3 regions of the Sporosarcina sp. FSL K6-3508 genome follow, and region 1 is predicted to be linked to each of the others. Evidence: riboswitches for the same ligand, from Rfam matches in the RefSeq annotation. Region 1 holds a riboswitch; each other region holds the start of a gene.
The links. Region 1 has a riboswitch for S-adenosylmethionine ahead of MKX97_RS01205 (O-acetylhomoserine aminocarboxypropyltransferase/cysteine synthase family protein). Riboswitches for the same ligand answer to the same signal wherever they lie in the genome.
Positions count from the first base shown of each region.

Region 2: it holds a riboswitch for S-adenosylmethionine, as region 1 does, so the genes downstream of both, metK (methionine adenosyltransferase) here and MKX97_RS01205 (O-acetylhomoserine aminocarboxypropyltransferase/cysteine synthase family protein) in region 1, are expected to answer to the same signal.
Region 3: it holds a riboswitch for S-adenosylmethionine, as region 1 does, so the genes downstream of both, MKX97_RS12730 (methionine ABC transporter ATP-binding protein) here and MKX97_RS01205 (O-acetylhomoserine aminocarboxypropyltransferase/cysteine synthase family protein) in region 1, are expected to answer to the same signal.

Region 1 covers NZ_CP152016.1:254,038-259,549, reverse strand. Annotated here, with positions in the region: gene MKX97_RS01215 (DUF1572 family protein) at 1-122, shown strand, start outside; gene MKX97_RS01210 (BCCT family transporter) at 580-2,070, shown strand; gene MKX97_RS01205 (O-acetylhomoserine aminocarboxypropyltransferase/cysteine synthase family protein) at 2,120-3,412, opposite strand; SAM riboswitch class I at 3,649-3,755, opposite strand; gene MKX97_RS01200 (sulfite exporter TauE/SafE family protein) at 3,852-4,628, opposite strand; gene MKX97_RS01195 (sulfurtransferase TusA family protein) at 4,689-4,916, opposite strand; gene MKX97_RS01190 (MBL fold metallo-hydrolase) at 5,340-5,512, opposite strand, start outside.
Region 2 covers NZ_CP152016.1:2,461,626-2,467,137, reverse strand. Annotated here, with positions in the region: gene MKX97_RS12185 (prolyl oligopeptidase family serine peptidase) at 1-450, shown strand, start outside; gene pckA (phosphoenolpyruvate carboxykinase (ATP)) at 498-2,084, opposite strand; SAM riboswitch class I at 2,255-2,374, shown strand; gene metK (methionine adenosyltransferase) at 2,552-3,763, shown strand; gene MKX97_RS12170 (amidase) at 3,873-5,309, shown strand; gene MKX97_RS12165 (hypothetical protein) at 5,341-5,512, opposite strand, start outside.
Region 3 covers NZ_CP152016.1:2,554,794-2,560,305, forward strand. Annotated here, with positions in the region: gene MKX97_RS12720 (MetQ/NlpA family ABC transporter substrate-binding protein) at 1-789, opposite strand, end outside; gene MKX97_RS12725 (methionine ABC transporter permease) at 868-1,536, opposite strand; gene MKX97_RS12730 (methionine ABC transporter ATP-binding protein) at 1,529-2,554, opposite strand; SAM riboswitch class I at 2,708-2,813, opposite strand; gene MKX97_RS12735 (thioredoxin family protein) at 2,865-3,164, opposite strand; gene MKX97_RS12740 (hypothetical protein) at 3,157-3,510, opposite strand; gene gcvH (glycine cleavage system protein GcvH) at 3,568-3,951, opposite strand; gene MKX97_RS12750 (arsenate reductase family protein) at 4,030-4,389, opposite strand; gene MKX97_RS12755 (acyl-CoA dehydrogenase family protein) at 4,752-5,512, opposite strand, start outside.

The sequences.
Region 1 (5,512 bases):
GACAATTGACCCATTATGCTTCCCACATAGGGCAAATCGTATATATAGGCAAACAATTAAAAAATAATACTTGGGTAAACCTTAGTATTCCTAAAAGACAATCAGAAGAATACTTCGAATGATAGATTGTGAGCAGATCCTCTATATCATATAGTTATGAAAGAGCCAAGTTTCCTTTTTTTGTATTTGTAAACATTTTGTCCGGCTACAGTATACATATATGCCTAAGAATTAAACAACCTGCTCCATCCTCCGATTCTATTGACTGGGTTATACATTATAATTAACAGGTTTGTTATCACTGCAATAAGGATTCCGCATATGCACACCATTCACAAAAAGTGATACTTTTAAAACTGGCGTGATACTACTTATCAAGTGAGACGGATGCCGAATAGGCCGTCTCATCTTCTTCCACTTTTACCCTTCCAAAAATGCTAATTTATCTGATCGTACCAAAGTTTGTATCGACGATTATTGGGTACAACTAAGTGTATATAAGCAATCTTGCCTTATCGTTTAAAACATTCTTTCCACAATCAACCTCTTCACTACACTACATTAGTTTTAGGAGGAATTATGAAAAAAATCTCGCTAACATTTTATATCACCTTGGTTGCCGTCATAATAGCCGTCGGTTATGGAGTGATTGCGCCGGACCACTTCGAGAGGATGACCTCCGACGTTAAAAATTGGATTGCCTCTTCCTTTGGCTGGTACTATTTGTTGACGGTATCCATGCTGTTTTTCATTTCGGTCTATCTGATCTTTAGCCCCATCGGCAGAATCCGTTTAGGAAAAGACAGCGATCGTCCCCAATTCTCTTTAATATCATGGCTGGCTATGCTTTTTTCCGCCGGTATGGGAATCGGACTTGTCTTTTACGGGGCTGCTGAGCCCCTATCGCATTATGCAGTCAATCCTGCTACTGCGGGGCCTGAAACAGCGGAGGCTTATAAAGAAGCCATGCGCCAAGCATTTTTCCATTGGGGCTTCCATGCTTGGGCTGTCTATGGGATGACAGCTCTTGCACTGGCCTATTTCCAATTCCGTAAAGGCCAACCGGGATTGATTTCGGCTACTTTGAAACCCATTTTCGGTGACCGCGTCAATGGGCCCCTCGGTATTGTCATTGACGTATTTGCTATCTTTGCTACAGTGTTTGGCGTTGCCACATCTCTCGGCCTTGGCGCTGTCCAAGTCAATGCGGGGCTGCATTACCTTTTTGGTATTCCTGTCAGTTTCCTATCGCAACTCATCATTATCATCATTGTAACGATTTTGTTCTTGGTGTCTGCATGGAGCGGGCTCGGCAAGGGGATCAAAATCTTATCAAATGCCAATATGGTCCTTGCTATTGCATTATTATTTTTCGTCATTGCTTTAGGACCCACATTGCTTATTTTCGATATGTTCACCGACTCGATCGGTGGGTATTTAGAGCATCTTGTTCGCATGAGTTTCCGTACTGCCCCTCTCGATGTTGGGAATCGTGCATGGCTTAATGATTGGACAATATTTTATTGGGCTTGGTGGATCGCTTGGTCGCCATTTGTCGGTATGTTCATTGCCCGGGTTTCGAAAGGGAGAACGATCCGGGAGTTTATGATCGGTTTACTCGTCGTACCAACCGTGTTAAGTATGATCTGGTTTTCTGCATTTGGTACTACAGCAATTGAAACACAAAAGGCTGGGATTATTGATTTAGCTTCCACTGCAACTGAGCTGACAATTTTTGAGATGTTCAGCGGCATGCCGTGGTCTTCTATAATATCCATGATCGCCATTTTGCTTATCATTTCATTTTTCATCACTTCTGCAGATTCAGCTACCTTCGTACTCGGTATGCAGTCATCTTACGGATCGCTGACACCACCTAATAATTTAAAGGTGGTATGGGGAGTGATTCAGTCCTCGATCGCTGTTATTTTATTGTTTGTCGGTGGATTGGATGCGCTACAAAATGTAGTTATCATCGCCGCCCTGCCGTTTTCCGTTATCTTGATCATGATGGTCACTTCGTTGTTCATGTCATTGAAAGAAGAACGAAGGAAAGTGAAACGTCGGTAAATACAAAAAAGTCACCGGACTCGGTGACTTTTTTGCTTTTACCTATTAATTAATGAACAGCCTTTTCGACCGCTTTCTCAATCGCTTGTTTTAAATCTGCAATAATATCATCTGCTGATTCCAACCCGACAGACAGGCGAATCAACTCTTCAGTCACACCCGAACTCTTCAGATCTTCTGCGGATAATTGCTGGTGTGTAGTAGACGCCGGATGAATGATCAACGACTTCGCGTCACCAACATTCGCTACATGTGACCAGATTTCCACATTATCAATCACTTTACGACCTGCATCCCGGCCACCTTTAATGCCGAAAACAATAATGGAACCATAGCCGTGCTTCAAGTGTTTTTGCGCCAACTCATACGTCGGGTGTTCTTCAAGACCCGTATACGTCACCCAGTCCACTGCCGGATGTTCCTTCAAGAACGCTGCGACTTTCTGTGCGTTTTCATTATGGCGAGGCACACGCAAATGAAGCGTCTCAAGCCCCTGCAATAAATTAAATGCACTGTCCGGCGCCAAGCAAGGTCCGAAATCACGCAATAATTGAACGCGCAGCTTCGTTGCGAATGCAGCCCCTGCCGTATCGATGCCATATCTCAACCCATGATACGATTCATCCGGTTCTGTGAACCCTGGGAATTTTCCTTGAGTCCAATCAAATTTCCCTGCATCGACCGCCACGCCTCCAATCGTCGTGCCGTGCCCGCCAATCCATTTCGTTGCGGAGTGAATGACTACGTCTGCTCCGAACTCAATCGGATTGGAGCCATATGGAGACGGGAACGTGTTATCCACCAACAATGGAATACCGTTGTCATGCGCGACTTTCGCTACCGCTTCTACATCAAGGACTTGCAGGCTCGGATTACCGATCGTCTCTGCGAATAACGCCTTCGTCTTATCTGTAATTGCCGCTTCAAAGTTTTTCGGATCAGATGCATCCACGAACTTCACCGTGATGCCATAGCGCGGCAGTGTCACAGCGAATAAATTGTACGTGCCGCCATACAGATTGCTGGCCGCCACAATTTCATCTCCCGCGCCCGCAATGTTCAGGATCGAAAATGCGATTGCCGCCATTCCGGATGATAGCCCTACTGCTGCAGATCCACCTTCGATCTGCGCCACACGCTCCTCAAAAACTGCGACAGTCGGGTTAGTAATACGTGTATAGATATTGCCTGCTTCTTGCAAAGCAAATAAATTCTGTGCATGCTCTGTATCTCTGAAAACATATGAAGTCGTACGATGAATCGGCACAGCACGTGAACCGGTTACAGGATCTGGCTGCTGTCCTCCGTGCAATAAAACAGTTTCTGGCTGAAATTTAGTCATAACTATTTCCCCTCCGAATTTATTAGTCTACCTGATGGAATACTGAAAAGCAGAAGAGGGCGTTTTGTCGTGACAGACGTTGGAGGGCTTATCGTAAAAGGGTGCTCTCCCCCTTTTTCGAAAAGACCGAAACGTCCCGAGCAGCTGCCCTCTGCAGCTAGACAATGAGCCTAGTGAGGATACAAAGAAGCCCTCTTCCTAAAAATAAGAAGAGGGCTTTGCTTTCGCTCATACCTCTCTTATCTTCCAAACTGTCAACAGTTTGTAGGAAGTAGCACCTTTGCATAACTAGCCGGTTGCCGGGCATCATAGGGCCTAATCCCTCCGCCGCTCTTGATAAGAGTTTGTCTATTCGTTTTCCATCTTGAAAAATAGTATAAAGCCAATACCAACTAAATGCAAGGGTTATTAGTAGAATGTTTAGAAATCATTGTGATTTCTAAAAAATATCCCACCAAATTTTCACTGCAGAGCCCATGATCAATACAGCGAGAATTCCTTGCAACACTTTCGTATTGACTTTGCGACTTACCTTCACTCCAAGCGGGGCCGCCAGCACGCTCGCAATAATCATGACAAGCGCCGGTTCATAGGGAACTTGCCCTGTGAAGAGTTTTCCTGACGCCGAACCGATTGAAGACAATAAAGTGATTGCTAGCGAAGTGGCTATCGTGACCCGTGTAGGAATTTTTAATACAACAAGCATGATCGGTACGAGGATAAACGCCCCTCCTGCCCCTACAATTCCTGCAGCCAACCCAACTAGCAATGCAGTTCCTGTGGCTATCCATTTATTGAACGCAATTTCTTCCACGGGGATGTTATCAAGACCTTTTTGCGGAATGAACATCATCACGGCTGCCAGCACGGCCAATACACCATATACAATGTTAACGGTTGCTTCCGACAGCAGACTGGAACCTGCCCCTCCGATTACACTGCCGATCAATACGCTGATTCCCATATACAACACAAGTGGCTTCAAGATTAGATTGCTCTTGCGATAAGCAAAGACACCTGAGAGAGAAGCAAAGAATACTTCAACTGCCGTAATACCCGAGACGTCATGCGATGAAAAAGCTTCAAAACCAAGTAATGCAGGAATGAAAAGTAACATTGGATATTTGACGATGGCACCGCCAATTCCCATCATGCCGGAAAGGAATGAGCCGACAAATCCAATGAGGAAGATGGTGATGATAAATGTAAAACTCATGATGTTCTCTCTCCCTCCTTCCTAATGAAAGAGGGCAATGGAACACCCTCTTTGCTTAGTTTATCCTTTTTGAATCCAAAATTTAAAGACATCGGACTCTTGTTGCTGGTCCACTACCTTGTGATTTCCTGATGCGGCCCAAGCTGTCAAATCTGCTACAGATCCTTTGTCCGTTGCATGAATTTCAAGGATATCCCCTGCTTCTAGTTCTTTCATCGCTTTTTTTGTCCGTACGATCGGCATTGGGCAAGCCAATCCTTTAGCATCTAAAAATTTTGTCGTGTTCATTTGTATCTTCTCCTTTTGAATCGTTTTTAATTGAAAATAAAATTACAGTTTGTTGTCCCGTCGCTCGACTTCCATTGGCAGAGTAAAGTTCACTGGCACCGCTGTGCCGCTAGGGAATTGCCTTACGCCACGAGCCAGCTAGCGAAGTTCATGCTAGCAGTCTCATGGCAACGGCCGACCCCGCAGTTGCGGCTTCGCTGGAATGGGTAGGTATCATTATGTTGTGTTTAAAGTAGGCAATTCCGAGTCTGATGTCTAGTCTGAAATGGTCTTGCTAGAAAAACACATCGGTTAACCCCCACTCAAAAAAAGTAGGCGCCTCACAAGCGGGTATACGGAGCGATGTGACAGGCAGGCGTTCTTCCAGAACGGCACATTGCGGGAGCCATCCGCAAGCGCCGAAGTGGGTTCGATTACAACACCTTATCTCACCGCACAGCGATTCGGTCCGATTTCCATTTCGCGTTGTGTTTCTTCATCCGGTTGGACCTTGCCCATATTTGTCTGGCGGATTTCTTGATACGCATTTGGCTGTGGCGGTAGATTGCCTGTCACCAATTCCCTGAATTGCTCCTCATCCTCGATATTCAAGCCAT
Region 2 (5,512 bases), 1.4 Mb from region 1:
TCTGTCGATTCAGAACGGATTCATCTCTTTTCTTTCTCTCGAGGGGGCATTATGGCATTATGGACCGCCATATTACGTGAGGATTTAACATCGATGGTGACGTGGGCAGGAGTGTCTGATGTCGTGTTCACTTATAAAGAACGTGAAGATATGCGGCGAATGATGAAGAGGGTAATTGGAGGCACACCAAATAATATGCCGGATGCCTATCGTGAGCGGACCGCTTTGTTCCGCGTGCACGATATTGAAATACCTACTTTGATCATCCATGGAACGGCGGACACAAATGTTTCATTTGAGCAAGCACTGTTACTAGAAAATGCGCTGCGCGATGCCAATAAAGAATACGAAACATGGTATTTAGAAGGATTTACCCATTACATTCCGCCCGAGATGAACCGCAAACTAGTGAAAGAAGCAGTGGATTGGATGAAAAGCAAAAGCCGATAATCAAAAAAATCCTTGCAGAAATACTCTGCAAGGATTTTTTAAATAAATTATGCGATCGGGCCGCCTTTGATTGCGATCTCTTCAGAAACATGGTTGAATTTCTTGAAGTTTTCACGGAAAGCTGCTGCAAGACGCTTCGCTTCTGCATCATATTCTTCAGGATTTTCCCAAGCGTAACGTGGGTGTAACACATTGCTTGGCACGCCTTCGATTTCAAGAGGCATTTCGAGTCCAAAGATTTCATTTGTCTTAGTCTCTACATTATCCAACTTACCGGCAATTGCCGCGCGAACCATAGTTCGTGTGTAACCTAAGTTCATACGAGAACCGACCCCGAATATTCCGCCGGTCCAGCCAGTATTAACCAAGAATACTTTTGCGCCGTGTTCGTCAATTTTCTTACCAAGCATCTCTGCATACGTTGCAGCAGGAAGAGGTAAGAACGGTGAACCGAAGCATGTAGAGAATGTTGGTTCTGGAGCAGTGATTCCACGCTCCGTACCTGCCAATTTCGATGTGAAGCCACTTAAGAAGTGGTACATTGCCTGTTCTTTTGTCAGGATCGAGATTGGAGGCAATACGCCGGAAGCATCAGCCGTTAAGAAGATGATGTTTTTCGGGTGACCCGCAATAGACGGTGTCACAATATTTTCAATATTTTCAATCGGGTAAGCAACCCGTGTATTTTCAGTTAATGAATTGTCATCATAATCCGGTATACGTGTATCTTCGTCCAATACAACGTTTTCCAACACGGAACCGAAACGGATCGCGCCAAAGATTTCAGGTTCTTTTTCTTCAGAAAGGTTGATACATTTCGCGTAGCATCCGCCTTCGATGTTGAATACACCGTTATCAGACCAGCCGTGCTCATCGTCACCGATCAACTTGCGGTCAGCGTCTGCGGAAAGTGTTGTTTTACCTGTTCCTGAAAGACCGAAGAATAGTGCCACATCGCCGTCTTCTCCAACGTTAGCTGAACAGTGCATCGATAGGATGCCTTGCTCTGGAAGCAAGAAATTCATCGCAGAGAAAATAGATTTTTTCATTTCTCCCGCGTACTCTGTTCCGCCGATCAAGACAATACGTTTTTCAAGGGACATGATGATGAATGTCTCTGAATTTGTGCCATCCACTTCTGGATCCGCTTTGAAAGAAGGGGCAGCCAAGATTGTGAATTGCGCTTCGTGTGACTGTAGTTCTTCTGCAGTTGGACGGATGAATAATTGGTGAACAAACTGGTTTTGCCAAGCCAATTCATTGACAACTTGTATGGATAACTGAGAGTCTTTATCTGCACCTGCGTATCCTTTGAAAACGAAGAGTTCATCCTTTTGCTTCAAATGATCGATGACTTTCGTGTATAATGAATCAAATACGTCAGGGGAGATTGGCTTGTTGACGCTTCCCCAATCTACTTTATCTTTGGACACTGCATCTTCGACGATAAATTTATCCTTCGGAGAGCGTCCAGTATATTTACCTGTGCGTGCTGCTAGAGCGCCATCTGCTGAGAGTTCGGCTTCTCCTTTAGCGACTGCCTTTTCGGTTAATTCTGCCACAGACGCTTGGATCGTCACGTTGCTTCCTGATAGAAGACTTTTTAAACTATCATCAATTTTTGCAGATATCATATTTACATACCGTCCTTTGCGTAGTCGTTTTATTTGAGTAGAACATCTTAATTCGTAAATAGTATAACACATTAAGAATAATAATCTATACTAATTAAAAACTCAAGTGATTTGAGATAAAAAAATTGACAAAATCACAACTTTTTTATACTATGTGACATGAACGGATACTCTTATCCCGAGTTGGTGGAGGGTACAGGCCCTATGAAACCCGGCAACCTGCAAAAGACAGTAGTCTAGCGCGAAGGTGCCAAACCTGAAGCAAGGTTAAATTCCTTGGACGATAAGAGTGAAAGGTGCTGCGCGTGAAATTTTGCCTTTTACTCATTGCTAGAAAGTGAGTAGGGGGCTTTTTATATTGTCTAGCCCTGAATCCTTATGGTATATGATTGACGTCAATTCAGGCGTGGAGCTTTACCAGGGACTTAAGAGAGTACCGTATCATGTTGATTGAGGGGGAAACAAAAATGACAAACCGTCGACTGTTTACATCAGAATCAGTTACTGAAGGCCATCCTGACAAGATGTGCGACCAAATATCGGATGCGATTTTGGATGCGATATTAAAGGAAGATGCGAATGCCCGTGTGGCATGTGAAACGAGTATTACGACAGGACTCGTATTGGTAATGGGTGAAATCACTACCACTACCTACGTAGATATCCCAAGAGTAGTCCGTGATACTGTGAAAGAAATTGGGTACACACGTGCGAAATACGGTTTCGATTATGAAACTTCTGCTGTTTTAACTTCTATTGATGAGCAATCACCTGAAATTGCCGCGAGTGTCAACGTTGCGCTCGAAGCTCGTGAAGGCTCTATGACAGACGAAGAACTGGATGCCATCGGAGCGGGTGACCAAGGATTGATGTTTGGTTACGCTTGTAATGAAACACCTGAATTAATGCCGCTTCCGATCAGTCTTTCCCACAAGCTGGCATTCCGACTTGCGCAAGCGCGTAAAGAAGAGTTGATTTCTTACCTGCGTCCTGATGGTAAAACGCAAGTAACTGTAGAGTATGACGAAGACAACAAACCTGTGCGGATTGATACGATTGTTATTTCGACACAGCATCATCCGGAAGCGACAATGGAACAAATCGAGAAGGATATTAAAGAAGTAGTAATCGACGCGGTCGTACCTGCTCACCTATTGGACGAACAGACGAAATACTTCATTAATCCGACAGGAAGTTTTGTTGTGGGTGGTCCTCAGGGAGATGCGGGACTCACTGGAAGAAAAATCATCGTGGATACATATGGCGGATATTCTCGTCATGGCGGCGGTGCATTTTCTGGTAAAGATGCAACAAAAGTGGATCGTTCTGCTTCCTATGCTGCACGCTATGTCGCGAAAAATATTGTGGCGGCAGGATTGGCAGAGCATTGTGAAGTACAACTTGCCTATGCAATCGGTGTGGCAAGCCCGGTATCCATTTCAATCAATACATTCGATACAGGCCGTCTATCCGAAGCACTCTTAGTCGAATTTGTTCGGGAGTTGTTTGATCTGCGACCTGCAGGCATCATTAAAATGCTTGATCTTCGTCGTCCGATCTATCAACAAACGGCTGCATACGGTCATTTTGGCCGTACGGATATTGAATTGCCGTGGGAGAAAACGGATAAGGCAGATGCATTATTAGAATTAGCAATTAAAAATGATGTGAAACAATAAAAAAGATAGTTGAAGGCAGAAAGGGGGGATTAATATCCTTCTTCCTGCCTTTTTTTTATAGTATAATATAAAATAAAGAACATTCAGAAATTGGGAAAGGGGAAATTTATTGACTACACTACAACATACATTTGTGCTCGATATGGATGCTGTGCAATTGAAAGCGGAGTTAGATAGCGGGCAGATTACTTCACGTCAAGCGACGGAGGCTTATATTGCACAATGTCAGGCAACCAATCCAGCTGTGAACTTTTTAGTGGAAGAGCGATTTACTAAGGCGTTGGCCGAAGCGGATCAAGCAGACAAAGAACGGAATACAACGAAGATGACAGGGAAATTATTTGGCGTACCTATTAGTATGAAGGAATCATTCGATGTGGCTGGGATGCAGACGACAGGCGGATTGCCGTATCGTAAGGGACAGATGCAAACGACAGACGCGGAAATTGTCCGTCGATTAAAAGCGGAAGGCGCCATCCTGATCGGCAAGACAAATACACCGGCACTCTGTTTTTGTCAGGAGACCGACAATGCATTGTATGGCCGCACCAACAATCCCTACGACCTCTCTAGGACAGTAGGCGGCTCGAGTGGCGGAGAAGGTGCGGCGATTGCTCTAGGGGCGGCTGCAGCGGGAATAGGTTCAGATATCGGAGGATCCATCCGTTTCCCAAGTCATTTTACTGGGGTCATTGGCTTCAAATCAGGAAATTCGCAAGTTTCATCAATCGGCAGCTATCCTGCCGAAGAGCATCCATTACAGCAAAGAATGCTTGGAATCGGGCCGATGACAAAATCGGTACGGGATGCAAAACTGCTTTACAGCATCATTGCGGATGAACTACCTATGGAAAATGAGTTGAATCAATATACTGTAACGTTCTTGCCCGATATGAAGCTGCCGCTATCTAAGGAGACAGAAGGCTTCTTACAGGCGATCAAAGGATTTCTGTCGACAGAATTTCCTATTAGAGAGGACATACCTCCTCATTTTCAAGAATCAGCGGAATTATGGCAAGAGATCATGTCCATTGACGGCGCGAGTGGAGCAGCAGTAGAAGCATTCGGCACACGTCCGATCCGGCCGGTGCGTGAATTTTTATTAGACAAGGCGGGCAAACAAACCGATTTGCATCGGTATTTATCCTGGGCTTTAATTGGTGCCTCTTTATTCAAACCTTCAGCGGAACGAGTAGCTGAGATCGAAACCATTATTGAAAAAGGTGATGCGGAATTAGACCGCTATCTGGATAAGCGAATCCTTGTTTTGCCTGTTTATCATACGGCAGCCCTTTCGCACGGTATCGTATACAAAGAGTTATTCTCCATTCGGAAGACATTTCTGCAATATATTCCTTACGTCGCGTATGCCAATGTGTGGGGGCTTCCTGCTTTGACAATCCCTATTGGAGCGGATCGAGACGGCATGCCGCTTGGTGTACAACTAGTGAGCAAAATCGGGAATGAAGATGCGTTGTTTGCACTGGGCGCACGTCTAGAGGAAGAGTATAAAGGCTATTCGAGAGTTATCCCATCTTTCATATGAATCAATTATGTTTTAGCATAATTGATTCTATTTATTTCCAGTTTTTAATCAAACCACCTACTATCAGACCGAATACAGCGTGTGCGGCCGTCCAATAGAACCAGGCTGCCCCATCTGTAATGGCAGGTGGTTGTTCAGATAATCCTGTCAGCGAGAATAAAATGCCACCGCCAACGGTATAGACTAAAACATACGGAGATATC
Region 3 (5,512 bases), 1.3 Mb from region 1:
TTCGATCAGCGCTTTAATCGCATCGCTGTTTTCATCGCCATTTCTCGTTGCAACAATATTGACGTATGGAGATTCTTTATCTTCCAAAGCAATCGCATCTTCTAATGGATTCAAGCCAGCGTCGATCGCAAAGTTTGAGTTGATCAACAAAGCATCGCCTTCATCATTATTATAAAGCTGAGGCATTAAAGCTGCTTCATAGTTTGCATCGAAGTTTAGATTTTTAGGATTTTCAACGATATCTTCCACTTCAGCCTTAACTTTTTCTACGTCTTCAGCCAGCTTGATCAAACCTTTTTCTTCAAGCATTGCAAGTACACGACCATGATCCGCTACAGAGTTACTGATCAGAATGGTTGCACCGTCAGGAAGTTCTTCCAGAGTCTTGTACTTTTTAGAGTAGACTCCAATCGGCTCAATATGAATTGCACCTGCATTGACGAAATCATAATTAAAATCAGCAATTTGGCCCTCTAAGTAAGGAATGTGCTGGAAGTATTTTGCATCCAGTACTTCTTCCTCCAAATCTTTATTCGGAAGTACATAATCTGTATAACTTTCAATCTTTAACTCATAGCCTTTTTCTTCTAATAGAGGCTGTGCTTTTTCCAGAATAACAGCATGTGGCGTATTGGATGCACCGACTACTAACGTCGTTTTCTCTTCTTTTTCTTTATCAGCATCCCCATCTGCTGCATTGCCGCCTGTCTTGTTATCGTCTTTTGTTCCGCATGCTGCAAGTGCTAAAACTAAAGCTGCCGCGAATAGACCGAATAAAAACTTCTTCATATTCACATTTCTCCCTTTCCATTATAAATTTTATATGGTTAACAGGGGCTCCCAAAAAGGAAGCCTCCGGCAATCCCTTTACCTCTTGTCCAAACGATTCACGATGAAGTCACCGATAAATTGGATGACAAATACTATGACGAGCACTAAGATTGTTGCCATCAACGTCACGTCTCCTCGGTTACGCTGGAAACCTTCCAAATAAGCAAGTGTCCCGAGTCCACCCGCACCGATTACTCCTGCCATCGCAGTATAGCCAACAAGTGCAATGGAAGTAACCGTAATTCCTGACACGAGCGCGGGCATCGATTCAGGCAACAGAACTTTGAAGATGATCGTAGAAGTACGCGCACCCATCGAACGTGCGGCTTCAATGACTCCCTTATCGATTTCCTGTAACGCGATAAGTACCATCCGTCCGTAAAACGGTGCAGCTCCAATAATCAAAGCCGGCAGCGCAGCATCAGGACCGCGCATCGTTCCGATCAATAAATTGGTTAATGGAAGCAATAGAATAATTAAAATGATAAATGGCACGGAACGGAAGATATTAACGAAAGCACCTGTGATGACATTCGTAATTTTATTCGCCCACAACTGTCCCGGACTTGTCAGGAACAACAGCAGACCAAGACCGATGCCGAGCACAAATGTAAATAAGGTAGAGTACGCTGACATGTACAGCGTTTCTCCAGTAGCCGTCCACATTTTCTCCCAATTAACATTTGGAAACCACTGTTCAATCATTTGCCAGCACCTCCGTCTTTACTTCATTGGCATGTAAGTAGGCGATGGCTTCATCAATGACCGCCACGTCACCTACAAGCTGCAAGACGAGTGTACCGTATGCGCCGTCACGCGTTGTCGAGATATTTCCTTGAACAATATTGACATCGACCGGAAACTTTCGAATCAACTCTGCAAGCACCGGCTGTTCCGTACGTTCCCCGATAAACGCCAATTTCACGAGTTTTCCAAGAGGTGTCTCTTGTTGAAGATGTGCCACCGCTGCGTCCGTGTCTCCTGTATCCGTCACCTGAGATATAAAACGCTTCGTAATATCCGCTTGCGGGGATTGGAAGACATCCAGGACACTGCCGATTTCTACGACTTTCCCTGCTTCCATGACCGCTACACGATGGCAAATCTTACGAATAACGTGCATTTCATGTGTAATCAAGACGATCGTCAAACCGAGACGTTCATTGATATTCGTCAACAGATCCAAAATCGCGTTGGTCGTTTCAGGATCCAGTGCAGAAGTCGCTTCGTCACAAAGCAACACTTCAGGGTCATTAGCAAGCGCTCGTGCAATACCGACACGCTGCTTCTGTCCACCGGATAATTGCGCGGGATACGCCTTCTCCCGTCCTGTCAAACCGACCAGATCAATCAGTTCCTTCACTTTGCGCTGACGTTCTGGTTTCTTCACGCCTGCAATTTCCAAAGGGAACGCAATATTTTCTTCAACAGTTCTTGACCACAGCAAGTTGAAATGCTGGAATATCATACTGATCTTCTGACGCGCATTTCGCATTTTCGCGCCCTTCAGCGTCGTCATTTCTTGCCCATTGATCACAATGCTTCCTGAAGTCGGTTGTTCCAAACCATTCAACAACCGGATCAATGTACTTTTCCCGGCACCACTATAACCAATGATGCCGAAAATTTCTCCTTCTTTAATCGTGAATGTTACATCATCCACTGCTACAATTTCTGAACCGCTCAATTGGAATGTCTTTTGAACGTTTGTTAGTTGAATCATTTCCTGCACCACCTTCAATAAATCCATTATACTCGTTTCCGTCCGTCAACGCCTGCCGAGGCTTAACGACGCTTTCCGCTTTTGATCATAAAAAAACCCTTCTGCAGATAAGCAGAAAGGCAGAACGTATGAATCGTTATGTACGTTTCCATTCTCTCATCTGTCAAAGCAATTCGCTTTGAGTGACTTGGCACCATTTCACATATGTGACGGTTGCCGGGCTTCATAGGGCACTTCCCTCCACCACTCTTTATAAGAGTCTTGATATTCAATTGATTGTACTACTTATACCATACTTCCGCTTCCATTGTCAACTCAGCTTTTCCAGTAAATAAGGAACGGAATGAAATGCGTAAATCTTTTCCATCGGTTGCCCGGACCGATGAATAAGCAAGCAAGGTACACTTTCGATCTTATAGTCTTCCGCTAATTGCACGACGTAGTTTAAATCTGCTTTACCAATTGTCAGCTCCGGACGCAGTGTTTCAATCACCGTCAGCATTTTAGATGCAACTGCACACGTCCCGCACATCGGAGTAAATAAATAAAAAGCGGCCAATTGCTCCGCCGCCTGTTCGCGTTCCCAATCTTCAATCGTCCAATTATCCATATGCCCCACCTGCCAAATAGTTGGAATGTATCTTGAAATTAGCTGCGACTAAAATGCCCGCTAACACTTTGATCGGCGTTGTCGCCACTTCCCGGTATAGTCGATCTGTATATAAGTGTTTTGCTTCTGGATAGAGCTGCTTGAACAACTTGCGGATCGTATCACCTGAAACATCCGCATCCACAAAGATGAAAAGTTCCTGCTCTTCGTATGGCGCCAGAAGTTCTTCAATATGATAGGAACTGATCGTGCCGTTTGTACAAATGATATCTACCGGCTCCGCAAGCATTGGTCTTAGCCGGTTGCGGTCGGTACTGCCTTCCACAATAAGTACTTTCGGATTCATCCACGTTCCTCCTCATAGTGTAAAAAAGCGCTGGAATGTTCCCAGCGCTTTTACTTTTTATTCCCCAGCTGTCATTTTTTCATACTGTTCAGCTGTCATTAATTCATCAAGCTCTGCTTTGTCAGCAACTTCAACAACGATCATCCAAGCGCCTTCATACGGAGACTCGTTCACAAGCTCGGGGCTATCTTCCAGCTCTTCGTTTACTGCTACGACTTTACCAGTCAATGGAGCATACAATTCAGAAACAGTTTTCACTGATTCAACACTACCGAAAGGCTCGTCTGATTTCACTTCATCGCCAACTTGCGGAAGCTCAACGAATACGATATCCCCTAGTTCAGACTGTGCGAAATGTGTGATCCCGATACGGTATTTACCGTCTTCTTCTTTTACCCATTCGTGCTCTTCTGAATAACGCAAATCTTTTGGTGTGCTCATGTCTTAACCCCCAACATTTGTAATAGTTTGTCTCTATTTAGTTTGCCATAGTTCCGTATGAAAGACAAGATTCTATGTTCACCCTTGCCACGTTTCTGCGAATATTGCTTCATTAAAACCTACCGTCACTCGCTGGCCATCTGTAACGATCGGACGCTTGATCAGCATGCCATCTGACGCGAGTAAAACAACCTTTTCATCTTCTGTCATGTTAGGCAGTTTATCCTTCAATTGAAGCTCACGGTACTTCATGCCACTCGTATTGAAGAACTTTTTCAATTCCAATCCGGAGTTTGCGATCATCATGCGCAGTTCCTCTTCACTTGGCGGTTGGTCAGCAATATTTACTTCTTCAAATGAAATCCCTTCATTCTCCAACCATTTCTTTGCTTTGCGGCACGTCCCGCATTTCGGATAGCCATAATATGTAACTGTCATTTTTGTGCCCCCTTTTTGGTCAGTATAGCAAAAAGATGTCTGAATTGCTTGGTCCTCGCCCATTGCAAAAAGGTTTTCCGATAAATCATGAACCGACAGGAGGCGTTGAGCAGAGAACAGAGTTTGATCTACCCTGGATTTAATCACTCTATGAGCGCTTTGATTAGCTTTATGATCAAGTTCAGTGATGTTATGAGCGCATGAAGGCTGTGTATGAGCGGCCGAACACTTTGTATGATAGACAGCCAGAATTTATGAGCGCCTACGATTCGTTTATGATCGTCGGAAAACTATTTCGGCGATAAATTGAAAAAGCTGCCCGGAAGATCATTTCCGGACAGGGCTCTTTCATCGTTCAACTATCAAACGATATACTTCTCTGCCTCGATTAATCTCTCAGCAGCTTCACGTTTCTTCGCAATCAAGTTATACGGATTATTACGTGTCAGCTTACGTAATGCAGACAGCATCATACGTTGGTTGTCGCCTTCCACAGCTGCAAGTAGTGTCTCCTTCGCTGCTGCTTCGATGCGTGCGAACGCTTCCTGACAGAAGATTTGTGTGTAAAGTAATTTTTGGTTTTCTTTTTCTTCACCGTTTTTATTAATCGCTTTCTCCGTCCGTAACAGGGCAGATTCCATCCCGAAGAGATCATTCGCAATGTCCGCGATGTTCACAAGGATTTCCTGCTCTTGCTCAAGCTTTGTGCCAAAGCGCTGCGCTGCAAGTCCTGCCACTAAAATACCGATTTTCTTCGCATTTTTCACAAGCATTTTCTCTTGAGCCAACGCTTCGTCGCCCACTTCTTCAGGCATCATCATGAGCAGCTCTTCTTGCAGTCCTTGTGCTTGTTGCAATAATGGCAATTCGCCTTTCATTGCTTTCTTAATGAACGTACCCGGTACGATCATCCGGTTGATTTCATTTGTTCCTTCAAAAATACGGTTAATACGGGAGTCGCGGTAAATACGTTCTACTTCATATTCCTGCATGAAGCCATAGCCGCCGTGCAGCTGAACTGCCTCATCCACGATATAATCAAGTACTTCAGAACCAACGACTTTGTTGATGGAACATTCAATCGCATACTCTGCAATCGAAGCCGCCACTGCTTTACCGTCCT